2 regions of the Paenibacillus sp. 4624 genome follow, and region 2 is predicted to be linked to the other one. Evidence: predicted binding sites of a transcription regulator. Region 2 holds the regulator's gene; the other holds the start of a gene.
What was found. The regulator Rex, encoded in region 2, represses fermentation and respiration genes when NADH is low (regulators of the CRP and FNR family bind a similar motif). The targets are predictions, from matches to a motif close to TTGTGAAATATTTCACAA.
Positions count from the first base shown of each region.

Region 1: the regulator Rex is predicted to act here: its motif matches at 6,787-6,804, upstream of ABIE27_RS13930 (cytochrome ubiquinol oxidase subunit I).

Region 1 covers NZ_JBNDJR010000005.1:253,134-261,739, reverse strand. Annotated here, with positions in the region: gene ABIE27_RS13950 (CPBP family intramembrane glutamic endopeptidase) at 1-554, opposite strand, end outside; gene cydC (thiol reductant ABC exporter subunit CydC) at 748-2,508, opposite strand; gene cydD (thiol reductant ABC exporter subunit CydD) at 2,505-4,265, opposite strand; gene ABIE27_RS13935 (cytochrome d ubiquinol oxidase subunit II) at 4,363-5,376, opposite strand; gene ABIE27_RS13930 (cytochrome ubiquinol oxidase subunit I) at 5,373-6,749, opposite strand; gene ABIE27_RS13925 (GNAT family N-acetyltransferase) at 7,287-7,823, shown strand; gene ABIE27_RS13920 (DsbA family oxidoreductase) at 8,088-8,606, opposite strand, start outside.
Region 2 covers NZ_JBNDJR010000003.1:63,963-72,568, reverse strand. Annotated here, with positions in the region: gene ABIE27_RS08075 (hypothetical protein) at 1-351, opposite strand, end outside; gene ABIE27_RS08070 (DUF5590 domain-containing protein) at 678-1,208, opposite strand; gene ABIE27_RS08065 (amidohydrolase) at 1,253-2,560, opposite strand; gene ABIE27_RS08060 (redox-sensing transcriptional repressor Rex) at 2,544-3,200, opposite strand; gene dinG (ATP-dependent DNA helicase DinG) at 3,419-6,280, opposite strand; gene ABIE27_RS08050 (hypothetical protein) at 6,424-6,597, opposite strand; gene ABIE27_RS08045 (tetratricopeptide repeat protein) at 6,590-7,210, opposite strand; gene panD (aspartate 1-decarboxylase) at 7,327-7,710, opposite strand; gene panC (pantoate--beta-alanine ligase) at 7,703-8,605, opposite strand; gene panB (3-methyl-2-oxobutanoate hydroxymethyltransferase) at 8,605-8,606, opposite strand, start outside.

The DNA of each region.
Region 1 (8,606 bases), on a different contig from region 2:
AGAAACCCGGCTCCGAGCAAAATGCCTGCCTCTATGACAATAGCAACGGAACTCCAGAGTGTTGCTCCGGGATTTGGCAGATGAGCCAAACCGAAAAATAGCGAAGTTATAGCCAAAGCGATCCAGCTTCCAAGTCGCTTTTCAATCGCTTGCAGGAACAGGCCTCGAAAGATCAATTCCTCCACAATGGCTGCACCGATCGCCAAAGCCACAATAGAACCAACCGCGTTCGTCGCTGACCATGTAAAGCTGTATCCACCAAGCAACGTGATGATCCCGACAGAAACACCAATCAAGATCAGACCAACTCCTGAGCCTAAGATTAATTCGATTCCTGCATGTCGAAGTTGCAATTCCTGTACCTTGCGCCCTGCCATGAATTTCATTACAAACCAGTAGACCGCAATGGAAACGATACCTCCTGCAAGTGCCAGCATAATCGACAGAATGCCTTGCGAATCAACGAACAGCTTTTGGGTCATGAAACCGGACAGGCCCAGGAGAGTAACACCTGTAAACATCCATACGAGCGGAAACTGCATTATTTTTCTCACCTCAACCGAACCTCCTCACATGATTGGACTAGTACCCTTAGTATATATGTATGATGTGAATATTGCTTTCAAGCAATCCTTCGCAATGGATCGTCGTATTTACAATACTTTGGAGCAAAGTAACCATTCAGCCGGTTGGCAGTTTCGAATCTAACGCAAAAAAGCCGCTTATGTGCGGCTTTGCTTCATAGAGTTAGGCACCTTGCTCTCCAATCATCTGCAGTTCAATCTTCTTCATCTCGTAAAAATAACCTTTACGTTCCATCAACTCTTCGAACGAGCCTGTTTCGACAATCTGGCCTTGATCCATGACCACAATCTGATCCATCCGTTCAAGTCCTGTCAAACGGTGACAGACGAGTAGCAGCGTGTCCTCAACCGCCTGTGTCAGCAAGTTCTGTAGCACACGTGCTTCCGTAACGTAGTCCAGCGAAGAAGTTGGTTCGTCCAGCAACCATAACCTGCCCTTGCGTAACATGGCACGGGCCAGAGCCAGCCGCTGCTTCTCGCCATCGGACAGATTTTCTCCTTTTTCGTATACGGAGTCGTCCAAAGATGTATTGAACAGTTGAACTTGATGGAGTATATCTTGCACATATTCATCGGAGTGAGACTCACCACTGAGTAGCAGATTATCGCGAATCGTTCCCCGGAAAAAGTGGCTTTGTTGCAACACAGCACGGGTATTTTGCCATATGTTTGTTTCATTCCATTCATTCACCGAGATGGCATTGAATTTTATTTTGCCAGCAGCAGGCGTCCGTAGCTTGAGAAGTAAATCCAAAATGGTAGATTTTCCAGAGCCACTTGGCCCGACAATCGCCGTTTTGGAGCCAGGTGCAAGGTAGAGTGAGACGTCATTTAGCGCAGATCTCCACTCCCCTTCATATTGAAAAGAAACATGAGACAGTTCAATGGTTACCGCTTCCCCTTCTGCATCGACCTCCAGAGATAAATGGGTTTTAGATGATGAATGAGATTGATCATCGTATCCTTTGTTCTGCTGATCAGGCACGGTTTCAGCCAAACGTTTCGCAGCATTCTCGCTGTCCAACTTATACGCTGGTAACACGGCCATTGCTGCGGATTCTTCAAACATCGTTTGTGTTGCCAGAATCAACATCGCAAGATACACACCGGCAAAGACTCCGTCTGCAATGAGAAAAGCACTGATGACCAGCACACCCCATGTGACCATATAGGTGACAAAAACATGCATGGATTGTCCCAGCACCAATTGTTTAGCGGCACGTTGTTGCTGCGTTGCGAGTTCAGCCGAATCCTGCTGAAGCTGCCGCTCACGCTCTGCCAATTGTCCATATACTTTCAAGTCACGGAAACCATACAATACTTCGGTAACTTCTGTAGATAGCTTCGCCCGGTGCTGGCGTACATGTTCGTTGATCTTACGTTGACCGATCAGCACCAGGTTTGGGACAACAAAGGCTGTAATCAACATACCAACGATGAGTAAACACGCAATCCAGAATGAAAAAACGGCTGTAAACAGGACGGTGCTCAGGAATACCATCACCACCATAATAGGCGGATAAGCAACACGCAGAAAATAATGCTGCAAGCTCTCTACATCACCTACAATACGTGCCAGCAGATCTCCGCTTCGGTTTTTGTTCAAAATTCCAGGCGTAACCGGAATAAGCTTGGCAAAAAATGAGGTTCGTAAACGGCTGAGGATGGAAAAGGTTGCCCGGTGAGAGGCAAGTCTCTCGCCATAACGGCTAGCCGCACGCACGAATCCAAGCAGTTTGACCATCGACGTTAGAACGATCAAGGTGTACAGTGGCGGTGCAAATACCGTTTGCGAGATAAGATATCCGCTTGCGGAGAAAAGGGCTACACCTGCTGTGCCAGCAATGAATCCGCATAATATAGAAAGCAAAATGTCTTTGCGTTCCTGCATCATTGCCTTGGACAGAACAGCTAACTCTTTCATGCGATCCCTCCTGTTCTCTGAAGTTGTACCATCTCGGCATATACAGGCACTCGTTCTAACAGCTCCTGATGTGTTCCCGAATCTGCAAGTACACCATCCGACATGAACCAAATCTGGTCTGCTTGCTGAATCGTATATAACCTGTGTGCCACCGTAATGATGGTGGCCTGTTGTGACAATGCTGCGATAGAACGTTGCAAAATCTGTTCGGTACGCAGGTCGAGTCCAACTGTAGGTTCATCAAACAGGATGAGGGCAGGCTTCTTCAGAAAAGCGCGAGCGAGAGCTAATCGTTGTTTTTCTCCCCCAGAAAGCCCACGCCCTCCTTCCCCAACAGGAGTATCCAACCCTTTATCCAATTGAGCAATAAGTGAAGTGAGTCCTGCGCGTTCAGCCGCTTTCTCTATCTCCGCACGGGGTTCATCCCTTCCTGAACCTATAGTTATATTTTCAGCTAATGTGCCTGCAAAAATATAGGGATGTTGTGTAATATAACTGATCTGTTTAAACCAGTCGTCCTCGTTTATTTGTACAAGCGGTCTTCCGTTAATACAAACTTCTCCCGAGGTTGGATGTAACAAACCGGAGATTAGGCTCAATAAGGTTGTTTTACCTGAGCCGCTTGGACCAACAATGGCGAGCCTTTCTCCTGGTTTTATCGATACATGTCCCGTTTCAAGTGCAAACGAACCTGGGGCATAATGAAACCGGACATTTTTTAATTCAATGAATGACGGCATATCTGACTTCGTTGACGACGATCTAGGCAAAAATTGGTGATGTGACGAATTCTCCTCATCTTTCTTGGGCTGTGAATTCTCACTTCGTTGTTCGCTTTCTCCAATTAGTTGCTCCACTTTACGAATAGCGCCCATGCTTGTTCGACCGCTGTGAAAGGCGGTACCTGTATTTTTTAACAAACTGTAGAACTCCGGAACGAGCAACAGCAATAGAAAAGCGGTATGAAAAGTCATCGATTTATACACGAGTAGCTGAATGGCAAGCTCTAACGCAACGATACCGATACTTAACATGACAATCGCTTCAAGCATAAACGTATTCGTAAAAGCAATCTTCAAAATGCTCATCGTGCTATCCCGATAACCCAGACTGCTGCGTTCGATCTCCTGTTGCTGACGATTCACCCGTCCGAATATTTTCAATGTCACCAGACCTTGCAGCGAGTCGAGGAACGTACCGGAAAACTCCGCCAGCTGTGCATACTTTTCTTCGGATTTATTTTTGGTCTGCAAACCAACGAGAATCATGAACAATGGAATAAACGGTGCTGTACACAACAGAATCCAGCCTGTGTTGGCATGCAGTGTGAAGGCAACTACCAAAATCACAATCGGAATAATCGACGCTTCCATCATGCGCGGCATGTACTGACTGAAATAGCTGTCCGCCTCATCGACGGCGTCTAGGGCAACGCTGACCTTGCCTCCCGTCTGCCCTTGCAATGCAGAGAACATGGAAGCTTGAATCAGATTTTGTAACACCTTGGCACGCATATTTGTTTTCGCACGTGCAGCCATATGCAAACCAACTTTCCCGTTGCCGTATGTTAACAGCGTACGTAGAGCCATAACGGTGAGTAATAACCCGAGAAGCGGCATGATCGATGATAAGGTTGCCTTTTCTACAAAAATACGCTGTACAGATTCTGCCATAAATACAGCCTGGCTTATGATCGCTGCACCAAGGGCCAGTGAAAAGGCCATAAGGAGAAGTCTGCTTTTTCGGAGTGAAGACATCTGCTGTTGAATCAGAATCGATTTTTGCCGACCTGACTGTTTTCCTTGCTGTTTGGTTCGCTCTTTCCTTTGCCTTTTCACAGGATGACCCTCCCTTTTATTTGTTGCCTTTGACATAATCCGCATCAAACAGGAACAGTTTGAACACCAGAATCAGAGATGGAATGAGCAGGCATAGTCCTCCGATAAAGACGACTACCAGTGCGAAACCCATGGCTGGCGAGGTGGCACTGCTCTGAATCGTGATGTACGGATCAAGGATGTATGGATATTGACCGATGCCATATGCAAAAAAGGCACAGAAAAACTGTAGCATGATGCAAATAAAAGCAAGTCCGTAGCGGCGTTCGTTGTACAGCAACCACATGGCAACCATGAAGAAGGCTACGGATATAGCGAGAAGCCACCAGAGATCCATCATATTTTGAAAATGGCGTTCATTGTGCTGACCCAAATATATAAATGCAGTCAGCGCTAAAATAATCGTAGGTGTGCTCCAAAATAAGGAATAATTCCGCATGAGCTTCAAGGCACCTTGATCTTCTGCCCGTGAGGCGTAGAAGGTCAGAAAGGTTCCACTGATAAACAATACAGAGACAATCGCCAGTCCAACGATGCTCCAGGATAACGGATTGGTGAACAAAGCCCAGTAATCCAGTGTAACTGTCTCCCCCTGCTTCAGGATAAAGCCACCTTCGGACAAAGTCAGAGCTACGGACAAAGATGCCGGAATCAACAAACCCGTTGCTCCATATAGAAACAGGTACACGATGTTGTTCTTGGAACCGTAATTTTCAAAGGCATAGAACGAGCCACGGATCGCTAGAAGTATAACGGCGATACTTCCGGGAACGATCAAGGCTGCGCCATAATAAGAGGCCGTATCTGGGAAAAATCCAACGATACCGATATAGAAAAAGACAAAAAATACATTCGTAATCTCCCATACTGGCGATAGATAACGAGAGATTAATCGATTGATCAGATGATCCTGCTTGGTCAAGCGTGCATAAAAGGCGAAAAATCCAGCTCCGAAATCGATTGACGCAACGATCAAATATCCGTACAGAAACAGCCAGAGCACTGAAATACCAATCAACTCATAACTCATCGGGATGGCTCTCCTTTCTCCGCAACTGTTGCTGTTTTATTTTGTTTGGCCTGCAACCATCGTTCCATTTCAAGCTCAGCAGGATTGTTATTGAACAAGCGTTTCAACACGAGAGCACAGATCACGCCAAGCACGATATACAAAAGCAAGAAAACAAAAAATAAAATTCGTACACTCGGAGAAGATGTAGCGGCTTCTTCGACACGCATGTACCCCCGAATAATCCATGGCTGTCGTCCGATTTCGGCATAAAACCAGCCCATCTCCACAGCGAGGAAAGCAAGCGGTGCGCTGATTGCAACTAGGCCAAGCATCCACTTGTTCAGCGGATTACGCTTCTTCCATAACACAAACAGAAAATATAGGCTGGAGATCGCGAGTAGAGCAAATCCGATGCCAGCCATCAAATCGAATAGATAATGCACCAGCAGTGGCGGTTGTTCATCGGGTGGAAATTCGTTCAGCCCGGTGACTTCAGCATTAAAATCTCCATAGGCCAGAAAGCTGAGCAACTTGGGCAGATGCAACGCACCTATAATCTCATGTTCTGCATTCAGCCAACCAAGCAGGATCAAATCCGCGCCGCTCTCTGTCTCAAAATGCCATTCTGCAGCGGCCAACTTCTCCGGTTGGTGTTCAGCCAAAAACTTCGCAGATACATCTCCGGCAAGGGTGTTCAGCAAACTGAATACCAGAACCACGGCCATCATCAGGTTTAAGCCTTTCTTGTGGTAAGCAGATGCACCTCTCTTCAACATCGCCAGAGCCGCAATCCCGGCGAGCAAAGCCGCCCCTGTCAGATAAGCCGAGCTTAAGACATGGAACACTTTAGAGAACGTTGCTGTATTCAGCATGGCTTGCACGGGATTGACCGCTGTAAATTGACCAGCCTGCATCACAAATCCTTCCGGTTGGTTCATGAATCCGTTCACGGTTGTGATGAAAACGGCTGACATGCCTGCCCCGGCGACAACCGGGATCGTAAGCAGCCAGTGAATATACGGGTTTTTGAATCGATCCCATGTATAGAGATAAATGCCGAGGAATATCGCTTCAAAAAAGAAGGCGAACACTTCCATAAATAGCGGCAATGCGATGACATTACCAGCCAGCTTCATGAAATTCGGCCACACCAAGGCCAGCTGCAGGGATATCGCTGTACCTGTCACCACCCCCACAGCCACCGAAATGACAAAACCTCGTGACCATCTTTTTGCCATAAGTATGTAGTGGGGGTCTTTCTTCCGAATTCCGATAAATTCAGCAATCGCAATCATCAGAGGTATACCCACGCCAAGTGTTGCAAAAATAACGTGAAATCCAAGTGTCAAACCCGTTACGAGTCTGCTCCATAACACAGTATCGACTGCCATTTTGCATTGTCTCCTCTCAAATTCCATTCGATTCATTATGAGAAAAAAATCACAAACCAAAATACAAGGATAGGTTGCCACATGTCCAGTGCATTTAATTCTGTAACACTTGAACGCTATCCAAGGTTGGATGTTCCCTACTCCCAGATTTACGCCACCCCTTAATCTTTGGCTTAGACCTAATAATCAAAATTATTATATCCTTAATTTTAAGCAATTCAATCACTGATACCCCCTTGTTCATAAACGTTCAAGAAAGGCTCAACTCTTTCTGACAACTTCGTGAAAATAGGCACAATCACCCTTTAGGGCTATTGCATTATTGAGCATAGCCGTGATATTGGGTGATTGCACATTTATTGCGTGTGAATCCTTGAGACATTATCCAACCAACATTAGAAATGATCTGTGTTACACTGGAGTTAATTCTGTCCTCCGACAGAGAGACATGCAATTCATAACGATTCATAACGATGATAACGTTGCATAGTGTAAGGAGATGTTCTATTGAGTAGTATTAAAGATAAATTTGATTACATGTCGGAGACCGAAAGACTCGTGATCCGCCCACTACAAGATGAAGATTACGAGAACTGGCTTCACGAATTCGAGAGCCGTTCTCCCTCCCAGCATCGACACGATCCTGGAAAAATGGATATGAGTGAATGTACATTAGAATGGTTCGAGCGTCTGGTAGCAAGGCATCAGGAACTGGCGCTTAACGATAAAGTATATGTCTTTGGGGTTTTCCGCAAAGAAGACGGCACTCACTTGGGCATGATCGATATTGCCACCTTGGCGAGAGAACCTTTTCAGTGGGCGAGCTTTGGGTACACCATTCACAATCAGCACTGGAAAAAAGGATACGGCAAAGAAGCAGTAAGTCAGGTCCTCCGTATTGCAGCCGAGTCTTTAAAATTCCACCGTTTGGAAGCACATATCAATCTGGATAACCTGTCCTCAATCAAGCTGGCTGAAAGTGTCGGTCTGGAGTTCGAATGTATTCGCAAAGGTTTTATCTATGAACATGAGGAATGGACGGATCATCTGGTTTATTTCAAGAACCTCTTTTAAGAAGCTTACCGTTTAAAACATATCATCTAAAAAAAGCAGCTACCATCCAAGGTAGCTGCTTTTACTTAATATCAGATTAGAGCAAGTGAACTAATAAAATACATTTACTTCACTATGTGGATTCAGATCAGGGATACACTACATATATTATCAACCCATATTCACATGTATTAATGTGACTTTTTTTGAATACAGACCTCGAAGATTTTGCAATAATACATGGATAAATGTACTAATTATATTGTTATCTTTTTCCTGGTTCAGTTACACGCGCTTAACAGCGAATTCATTTAAGATATGCCGTACCTGATAGGTGCCCTCTTCTAATTCAGATTGTACAAATGACTCCACAGCATCCTTCTCCACGTCATACAGTACTTCAATTTCTTTGGAGAACAGAAGATGTCCTTCTTTCATTTTGTGAGACAATCCAGCAATCTTCTTCGGCCTCGGCGTTTCACCCAGAATCTGTTGTAGTGCTTGAACATACGTTTCCAATGCGCGAGCTCCTACCACTTTGATTCCCTGTTGCTCTTGATTGACAATAATAATGGAGGGGAAACCTCGAACGCCAAGCCGGGCGGTCATCTCAAAATCTTCTTCTAACATGTCTTGTGCAGATTGCTGAGCAGCGCTGTGCACGATTTCTTTTCCATTGAGACCCAATTGATCCACAAGCTCAATCAACACGGCATCTTCTCCAATATTTCGATTCATCGCAAATACGGCTTCACGTGCAATTCTTAGAAAGGCTTGTTCTTTCCCAGGATATATCCGCTCTAT
Region 2 (8,606 bases):
CTCCATCGCCTGAGCTACGGTAAACATGGCATCTCCCCACCAGTTTTCAAGAGCCTCATTGGAGTGGTCTACAACATCCAGTTTCAGCGCACGGGAGCCGATCAGGTTCTGTCCTTCTCTATGAATATATTGCACCAGTCTACCTAAATCTACATTCGGCTTTAAATCAAGTTTCATTTGTACATCGTTACGGTTAATAGTTAACTGAACACTATTAACACCATCGTACTGAGTAACCATCTTTTCAATTGGGCTCTGTACGGCTACTTGACGATATATGAACCAACCTCCAAACAATAGGACGGCAGAAACAACGGCAGTTAGAACAATAGGCAATACTTTCAGCTTCAAATGAATTACCCTCCCAAAATGAGCCCGTCCTTAATCTACAGGCTTATATATTTAGCTGTACAAGATGGTCTGCAACGTTTATTGCAGATTTGTTTGCGTTTTTCGTTAACTTCAGTACATATCTGAGTATATCACATCGTATATACAATTTCGAAGGCGAAAATATGAATAAAATAATAATTTTAACTATTTTAATTTCATTCGATGGTTGGAATGCGAAAAAACCGGTTCAGTCGGTATCCCGTCTGCCGGTTTTTTTGCTTATTATTATGTTGAAACGAATTTGAATTGACCGTTCTATTGATCATACCAGAGTGATGACGAGGTTAGCTGTTCGGTAACGTATATACCAAATCTACCTGCTCTCCATTGCTAAATCGGTAGAAACGATAATAGTTATGCGTGTCATCGTTATAATACACTTGCCACACGTATATATTGTTCACAACACCAGGCATGATGCGTTTGATCTCACCGTCTGGCACGTCAGAGCTGAAACGATTGCGAATCTGCGTTTCGGACATGCCATTCTGCAATAACTCACTATGCACACCTGCAGCGCCTTGGACAGGCTGATTGTTATTATCAAACTTGACCCAGACCATGATGTCCTGATTATCTTTGTTTTTGGCTGTCATCGTCCAGTAGATGTTGTCAGCGCCACTCTTTTCGCCCCACACGTACTTTCGAAGTTCATCAGGTGACGTAATTCCCAACTGATTCTGTGCAGCCTCAATCGCCAATGCTTCTTCCTTACGCTGATCTTGCGTGACGTAGACGTAGTACCGCTGAAGTCCAAACAAGACCAGAACGAGTATGAGCAGCGATATCCATATCCACTTCTTTTTTTTCTTCAAGAGTTGAACTTCCTTTCCCTAAAAATGCGCATTGAAGTCGCCTCTTAACGCGCAAGCAATTGATCAAAGGCTAACTGGGATTCCCGCAAAATGCGCTCTTCATCCAATGTCAGACATTCACCATGCTTAACGACTTGTTTTCCATCTACCCACACATGTTCAACATCTTTCGCCGAAGCCGAGTAGATGGCATGGGATATCAAATCCGTGTGCGGATAGAAGTGAGCTTGTTCAATATTCAGCGCAATAAAATCAGCCTTCTTGCCAACTTGCAATGCACCGGTATCGTTCAGGAAGACGGACTTCGCGCCGTAAGCTGTTCCAAGCAGCAGCGCTTCACCAGCAGGTACAGCGGTTGGGTCACCGGATACGCCTTTATGGATCAAAGCTGCAAGTCTCATTTCCTCAAACATATCCAGATTGTTATTGCTTGCCGGTCCGTCTGTTCCCAGCGATACAGTTACACCTGCTTTTAACAAGGCAGGAACACGGGCAACACCCGATGCGAGCTTCAAATTACTGCCTGGATTATGAGATACAGCCACATCATGACGCGCCAAAATCTCAATCTCTTCATCGTTCAGATGCACCGCATGTGCTACAAGTGAAGGACGTGAGAAGAAGCCGTGCTTCTCCAAATGGGCCACTGGACGTAAGCCGTAATCTGTTACATTCTGCTCCACTTCACGCAATGTCTCTGACATGTGGGTGTGAAGAGGCAGGTTTAAATCATGCGCAACCTGAACAAGTTTCTCTATGTAATCTGGAGGGCATGTGTAAGGTGCGTGCGGAGAGATTACGGTTGTGATGCGTCCATCCGCCTGTCCATTCCATTCACGCGCAAATGCAGCGGACTCTTCGAGCTTTCGCATCTGCTCTTCTTCAGAGCACAGTCCAATGACACCACGAGCCAGCGCAGCTCTAGCCCCTGACTGTTCAACCACTTTTGCCACCTGATCCATGTGGTCATACATGTCCAGGAAAGCTGTTGTTCCGCCTTTTAACATCTCAAGCACCGAAAGGGATGCTCCCCAATACACGTCCTCAGAAGTCATTTTGGCTTCCATTGGCCACATTTTTTCTTGTAGCCACACTTGCAGTGCCAGATCATCACCATGACCCCGAAGCAGAGACATCGCTGCATGACCATGCGTATTGATCAGACCCGGCAGGAAGAGCATACCTTTTCCATCCACTTTAGGCAGGTTCTCGTCACCATCCGGCAGCGTCTCACCAATATGAACAATCTTATCATTCTCAACGACCATATATCCTTGAACCACAGTCCAATCTGCACCTTCGTTTACAGCAAATTTACCATGGTGGATTACCCATTTATTCGTTGTTGTCATCAAGCTCATCTTCCTTCCCATTCTCCAAATAATAAGCCAAACTGAGCAAATCCGTTGTAAAGTCTGCATGATGAATGCGAACATGTGAAGGCGTCTTTAGAATCGTTGGCGCAAAATTCAGAATCGCCTCAATGCCCGATTCAATCAGTTGATCGGCAACGTTCTGAGCTTCGGTGTCCGGCACCGTGATGATACCGATACGAATGTTGTCTTTCTGAACCGCTTCGGTAAGTTCTTCCATCGGTTGTACGGTCAGGCTATTAATTTTACTGCCGATCTTCGGCCCAAAGGCATCAAAAATAGCGACAATTTTCATATTGTCCTTCAAATAAGCATTATAATTCGATAAAGCATGTCCGAGATTACCGGCTCCCACCAGAGCCACATTAATTTGCTGATCGATTTTCAAAATGTGCCGAATCTTTTCAATCAGGTAAGACACATCATACCCGATTCCTTTACGACCAAAATCACCGAAATACGCTAAATCTTTACGAATTTGAGCTGGATTCAGATCCAGTCGCTGTCCCAGTTCCTGCGAGGAAACCGTTGTCACCTCACGTTGAACCAACTCGTTTAAATAACGCAAATATACAGGCAGACGCCGTACTACCGCTTCTGATATTTTATCCGATTTCATCCTTGCTCCCCCTTACCATCGCCACGATTAAATAAATATTGAAAAGATGAGCATTCTGTATACATGCAAGATCCTTGCATCATGTCCTCATACAGAATGCCCGAATTAATAGGAATATAAGTTCATATAAGCGCTGCCCTGTTCTAACTTTGTGAAGTCTTTTCCAAAGTTTAACGCCATGTTGAAGTACAATGCAATGTTATAGCCGTACATCGTAATTATTTTTGATTTTCCGCAGGTCGATCCAACCATTCAGCAATACGGGGAACCATCTGTTCTGTGAGCATATGCTCCATCTTTGGTCCCGGTAACGAATACAGGAAGTACTTGCCGTAATAAGCTTCAATCACTCGTGTATCATACACAATGACGATCCCGCGATCTTTGCCCGTCCGAACGAGTCGGCCGAACCCCTGCTTAAAGCGAATGACTGCCTGCGGCACAGACAGCTTCATAAATGGATTTTTCTTTTGCTCTTGCAACAGTTCACTCTTCGCTTCCAGAAGCGGATGGTTAGGGGGCTGGAAAGGCAGTCTTACAATCGCAAGACAGGTCAGCGCTTCACCTGGAATATCTACGCCTTCCCAGAAACTGCTCGTACCCAGCAGGACTGCTGCTTTGGCATCCTGGAAGCGTCGGGTCAGCTTCGAACGATTCCCGCTGTCAACACCCTGCCCCAGCAGCGAGATGTCATTCCCGGACAAAGCTTCTTTCAGCGGCTCGTAGACTTGTCGAAGCATTTTGTAAGAGGTAAACAGTACCATCATACGTCCTTGGGTTGCTATCGCCGTCTGGGCAAGAGAATGCACCAGCATCTGTACAAAGTGTGCGTCACCTACACTCCCCTTCAAACTCGGGAAATCCCGCGGAATAACTAACAAAGCTTGTTCCCGATAATTAAATGGAGAAGGCAGCATAGAAGTTAGAAGCCGATTATTGTCGGCAGCTTCCTGCAGGCCCAGCTGCTCAATCATGAACTGGAATGACTTATCCACCGATAACGTAGCCGATGTAAGTACAACGCTTTTCTTTTTATCGAAAAACATCTCTTTCAATTGCGCACTCACATCCACCGGAACAGCGTATAACTGGAGTGACTTACTACGGAACTGTCCGCTGGCCTCCATCCAGTACACGGTCTTGGCATCATCCATACGCATGAAAAATCTTAAATTTTCCTTCATCGTTGTCAGATCTTTCAAAAGCCCGGTGATATCTGTAATCAGACTGTCGGACTGGTAATCATCCTGATCTTCTTTTACTTCGAGCAGTAGTTTGTCACCCTTGCGCACCAAATCACCTAATGTCACATAGATCTGGTTCTCCAAATCCTGCAACTCTTGCCACTTGGCAGGCTTCTGGGACGCTTTAAGCCGTAATGAGAACTGTCCAGTCTCCCCTGGAGAAGCATCACTCCGTTCAGGCAGAAGACCAAACAAAGCATCGCTTAGACGATCCCACATTTCCTTCACTTCAACGGCGAGGGGAAACATCTGATCCACCATCGAACCCCACTGTACACCGTTTTCGTGCCCTGACAATTGAGAGCGAAGCATCGGAAGCTGACCATTACGACTATCTTTAAACAAACGGGTCAGTGTGTGTACAAGCGTAAAATACTTCATGTGAAGCCCCAAATGTTTACCCGCTACATCTTCAAGATGATGCGCCTCATCAATGACCAGGCTTTCGTAAGCTGGCAACAGCTGATGAGCAGCTTTCACGTCTGTAAATAGCTTCGAGTGATTGGTGATCACGATGTCAGAAAGTCCTGCCTCATGTTTCGCACGATGATAGAAGCACTTGCGGAACCACGGACAGGATCTACCGAGACAAGACTCGGACTCGCTCTGCACCGTTTCCCAGAAATCTCCTCCGCGTGCACTGAGGTTCAATTCTTCATCGTCACCCGTTTCGGTTTGGGTAAGCCACACAATCATTTGTGCTGCCGTGAAGTAGTCCTCTTTCGGAGTAGCAAACTCACGTTTGTTGATTTTGTGTTCGAATTTGCGTAGACAGAGATAGTGGCCTCTCCCCTTGAACACGGAAGCTTTGAATGGAAAAGGCACCACCTGCGTCAGCATCGGAATATCCCGTTCACGCAGTTGTTCTTGCAAGTTAATGGTGTGAGTGCTTACCATCACCTTCTGCTCTTGTTTTACACTTTCATAAATAGCAGGCAACAAGTATCCCAGGGATTTCCCTGTTCCCGTTCCGGCTTCCAGCAGAAGATGTTTCTCTTCGTCCAGCGCCTGCCGTACACTGCCAAACATCTGTGTCTGTGCTTCACGCTCTTCATAATGATCCAGTGTCTCTTTCAGGTTCGCTCTCACCTGATCCAAGAACTGATCAAAGGTCACGCCCTCCAGAGGGTTCGCTTCTCTTTCATCACGAGGCGCTCCAATTTCCGTCCAGTCACTGACGTTAAGTGCCAGCTGACGGTAATACGTATGACCATCCAGGTCTTGAATCGGTTCTGCTTCCTTCTCCGCACGTAGTCCGTCGAAAAACCAGCCCAGATCACTGTCCTCTGGTGCAAACAGATCGCTAAGACGCTGAATTGTAATTAATGGCAGCTCCCTAAGTTCATCGAGACATTTAAGCAGAACATGAGCTGTTGCGAGTGCATCACTGTCGGCCTGATGGGGCCGGTCATGTTCAAATCCAAATTCGGCTGATACATAACCAAGCTGGTATGAACCCAGCGACGGAAATGTAATTTTCAAAAAATCAATCGTATCCAGAATTCGACCTGTAAACGGTAAATATCCACATCGATCAAGCGCATTCTGTAAAAAATAAAAATCAAATGCAACGTTATGGCCCACCAAAACCACATCGTCAAGAAGCGGTACCATCTCCATCATCATCTCTTCAAGAGATGGAGCATCCGCGACATCTTCTTCTGTAATTCCGGTTAACCCTGTAATAAATGGTGGAATGGGAACACCCGGATTTACATAAGAACTATATATTTGAGTTATGCTGAAGTCATGGTCTATAATGGCAAGTCCGGCCTGTATGATCTCACCGTCGGACTGCGTGCCGGTTGTTTCGAAATCCAAAACGGCAAATTTCATTGCAATATACGATCCCTTCCATTCCAGTCTATGTTACAGCATAGCAAAAAAAAGGACATTTGAAAATTAACTGACAAAAAAGCGGTGTTTCCACCGCTATGCCAAAGGAGGAAACACCGTTCTTTTGTTGCCAAATGTTCTTTTCAATTCAGGGCAGTCAGGGCGTGTCTTGAAGCCGACTGAAATGCATCATTTACCGCCTTTTCGCCCCCTGCTGCGTCACTTTCCCCTTGGCGTGCCGCGGCACGCCTGCGGTAAACTTCCTGCCTTGGAACGAAAATTCGGCAAAATTGGCTTCCTTCAGTGTTTTCAAACACACCCTAGCTGGTTTGCATATTGCAGTTTACCTCTGTTCAGTCTGCAAACTTCCATGTTATACAGAGGTTCGGTCAACGTCGGGTCATACTGAAGGGCCTGGGCAAACAGGGAGCATGCTGCTTCTGGATTGGAAAGCTTCGCCTGAATACAGCCCAGCGCGTTACATACAAGGCCTTTGAGTCTTGCCGATCCCTTAAGTAGCATAATTTGTTGTAAATGGGTTTCAGACTCATAAATCTGCTCCAGGCTTAAGTGTGCGAGTGCCAGATAAAAACGGGTTAAGGCACTATCCGGGTAATCGTTCACCACCCGTAAGAATTGATCAATAGCCTGCGGGTACATCTGCAACTTAAAATATCCTTGGCCCCGGCTGAAGCATTCCAGATGAAGTTCAGGCAAAGCTGTCACTGCTTCCTGCTCCGGCTCAAGAGAAGCTGGTTTGTCCAGCTCTCTTTCCCGAATCTGACTCATCTTTTCTTCAAACATCAGCCATTCATCCAGCATCCCGTCACTCATTCGTTTGAGCAAATTCCATTTCTGTAATAACTCCTGTTTGTCCAGACCTTCAGCGGAAGGATAGCTCTTGATAATTTCATCTAACATGTCGTTCATTTCGGCGAAAACATGCTGGAACATCGATGCATCCCCACCCTTGGAAAATGAATTAGTGCAGTGACCTGTACTCATTTTTTGCTGGATGGGCTGATTTCATTCTCCTTCCCAGCCGATTACAAGATCGTGGCGTGAACCTCTTTCTTCATCGTCTGAACCGGTTTGTTCTGACCGTCCACAAACACCACGGTAGGTTTATGCGTGTTCGCTTCTTCCTGAGACATCATGGCATAAGAAATGATAATGACTGTATCTCCAGGCTGTACAAGACGAGCGGCGGCACCATTCAGACAAATGACGCCACTGCCCCTAGGCCCAGGAATAACGTAGGTTTCAAGCCTTGCTCCGTTGTTGTTGTTCACAATTTGCACTTTTTCGTTTTCCATTAAATCCGAAGTTTCCATAAGATCTTCATCAATGGTAATGCTGCCCACATAATTCAAGTTGGCTTCCGTTACCGTAGCACGGTGAATCTTGGATTTCATTAGAGTTCTAAACATGGGACAGCACCTCCATTTTTTGAATACGTATATTATCAATCAATCTTGTTTTCCCAAATTTCACAGCCAGTGCAATCAGCAGATCATCATACGCCTTCAATTCCTCTTGGTCTGCAAGAGGCTCCAGACTTGGAAAAGCCTGAATCTCGGCATAATCAATGACAGCATGCGCAGATTTGCCAATATGTTCACGAAGCAGACGGCGAATGTCCTCCGCTGTAACAGTTGTCCCGACTTGAACCGATTCCTGTGCGGCACGGAGTGCCTGAGACAGGACCAAAGCTTCCTGACGCAGCTCTGTGCTCAAATAGACATTACGGGAGCTGAGCGCCAAACCGTCCTGCTCACGAACGATCGGACAAGGGATAATGTCCACTGGCATATTCAGATCATGTACCATTTGTTCAATAACGGCCACCTGCTGGGCATCCTTCATACCAAAAAAAGCTTTTTGCGGTTGCACGATGTTAAACAGCTTCGAAACTACGGTAGTTACCCCGTTAAAATGCTCTGGCCGAGATGCCCCGCATAAGCGCTCTGTAATCCCGGATACAGCAATCGTCGTTTGTGTCGGCTGTGGATACATCTCATCCACCGAGGGAATAAATACGATATCTACCCCTTGAGCACGAGCCGTTTCCACGTCACGTTGTTCATCCCGCGGATAACTTTCAAAGTCTTCATTCGGGCCAAACTGGATCGGGTTAACAAAGATGCTTAGAACAACGATGTGGCTCTGTTCTCTCGCTGCTTTCATCAGGCTGGCATGGCCTTGATGAAGGTATCCCATGGTGGGAACCAGTCCAACGATCGTTTCTTCGGAATGGATCGCTTGTTTTTTTCGCATCAGGCTTATTTCCTGTCTTAACTCTGTGATCGTGCGTATGACTTTCATC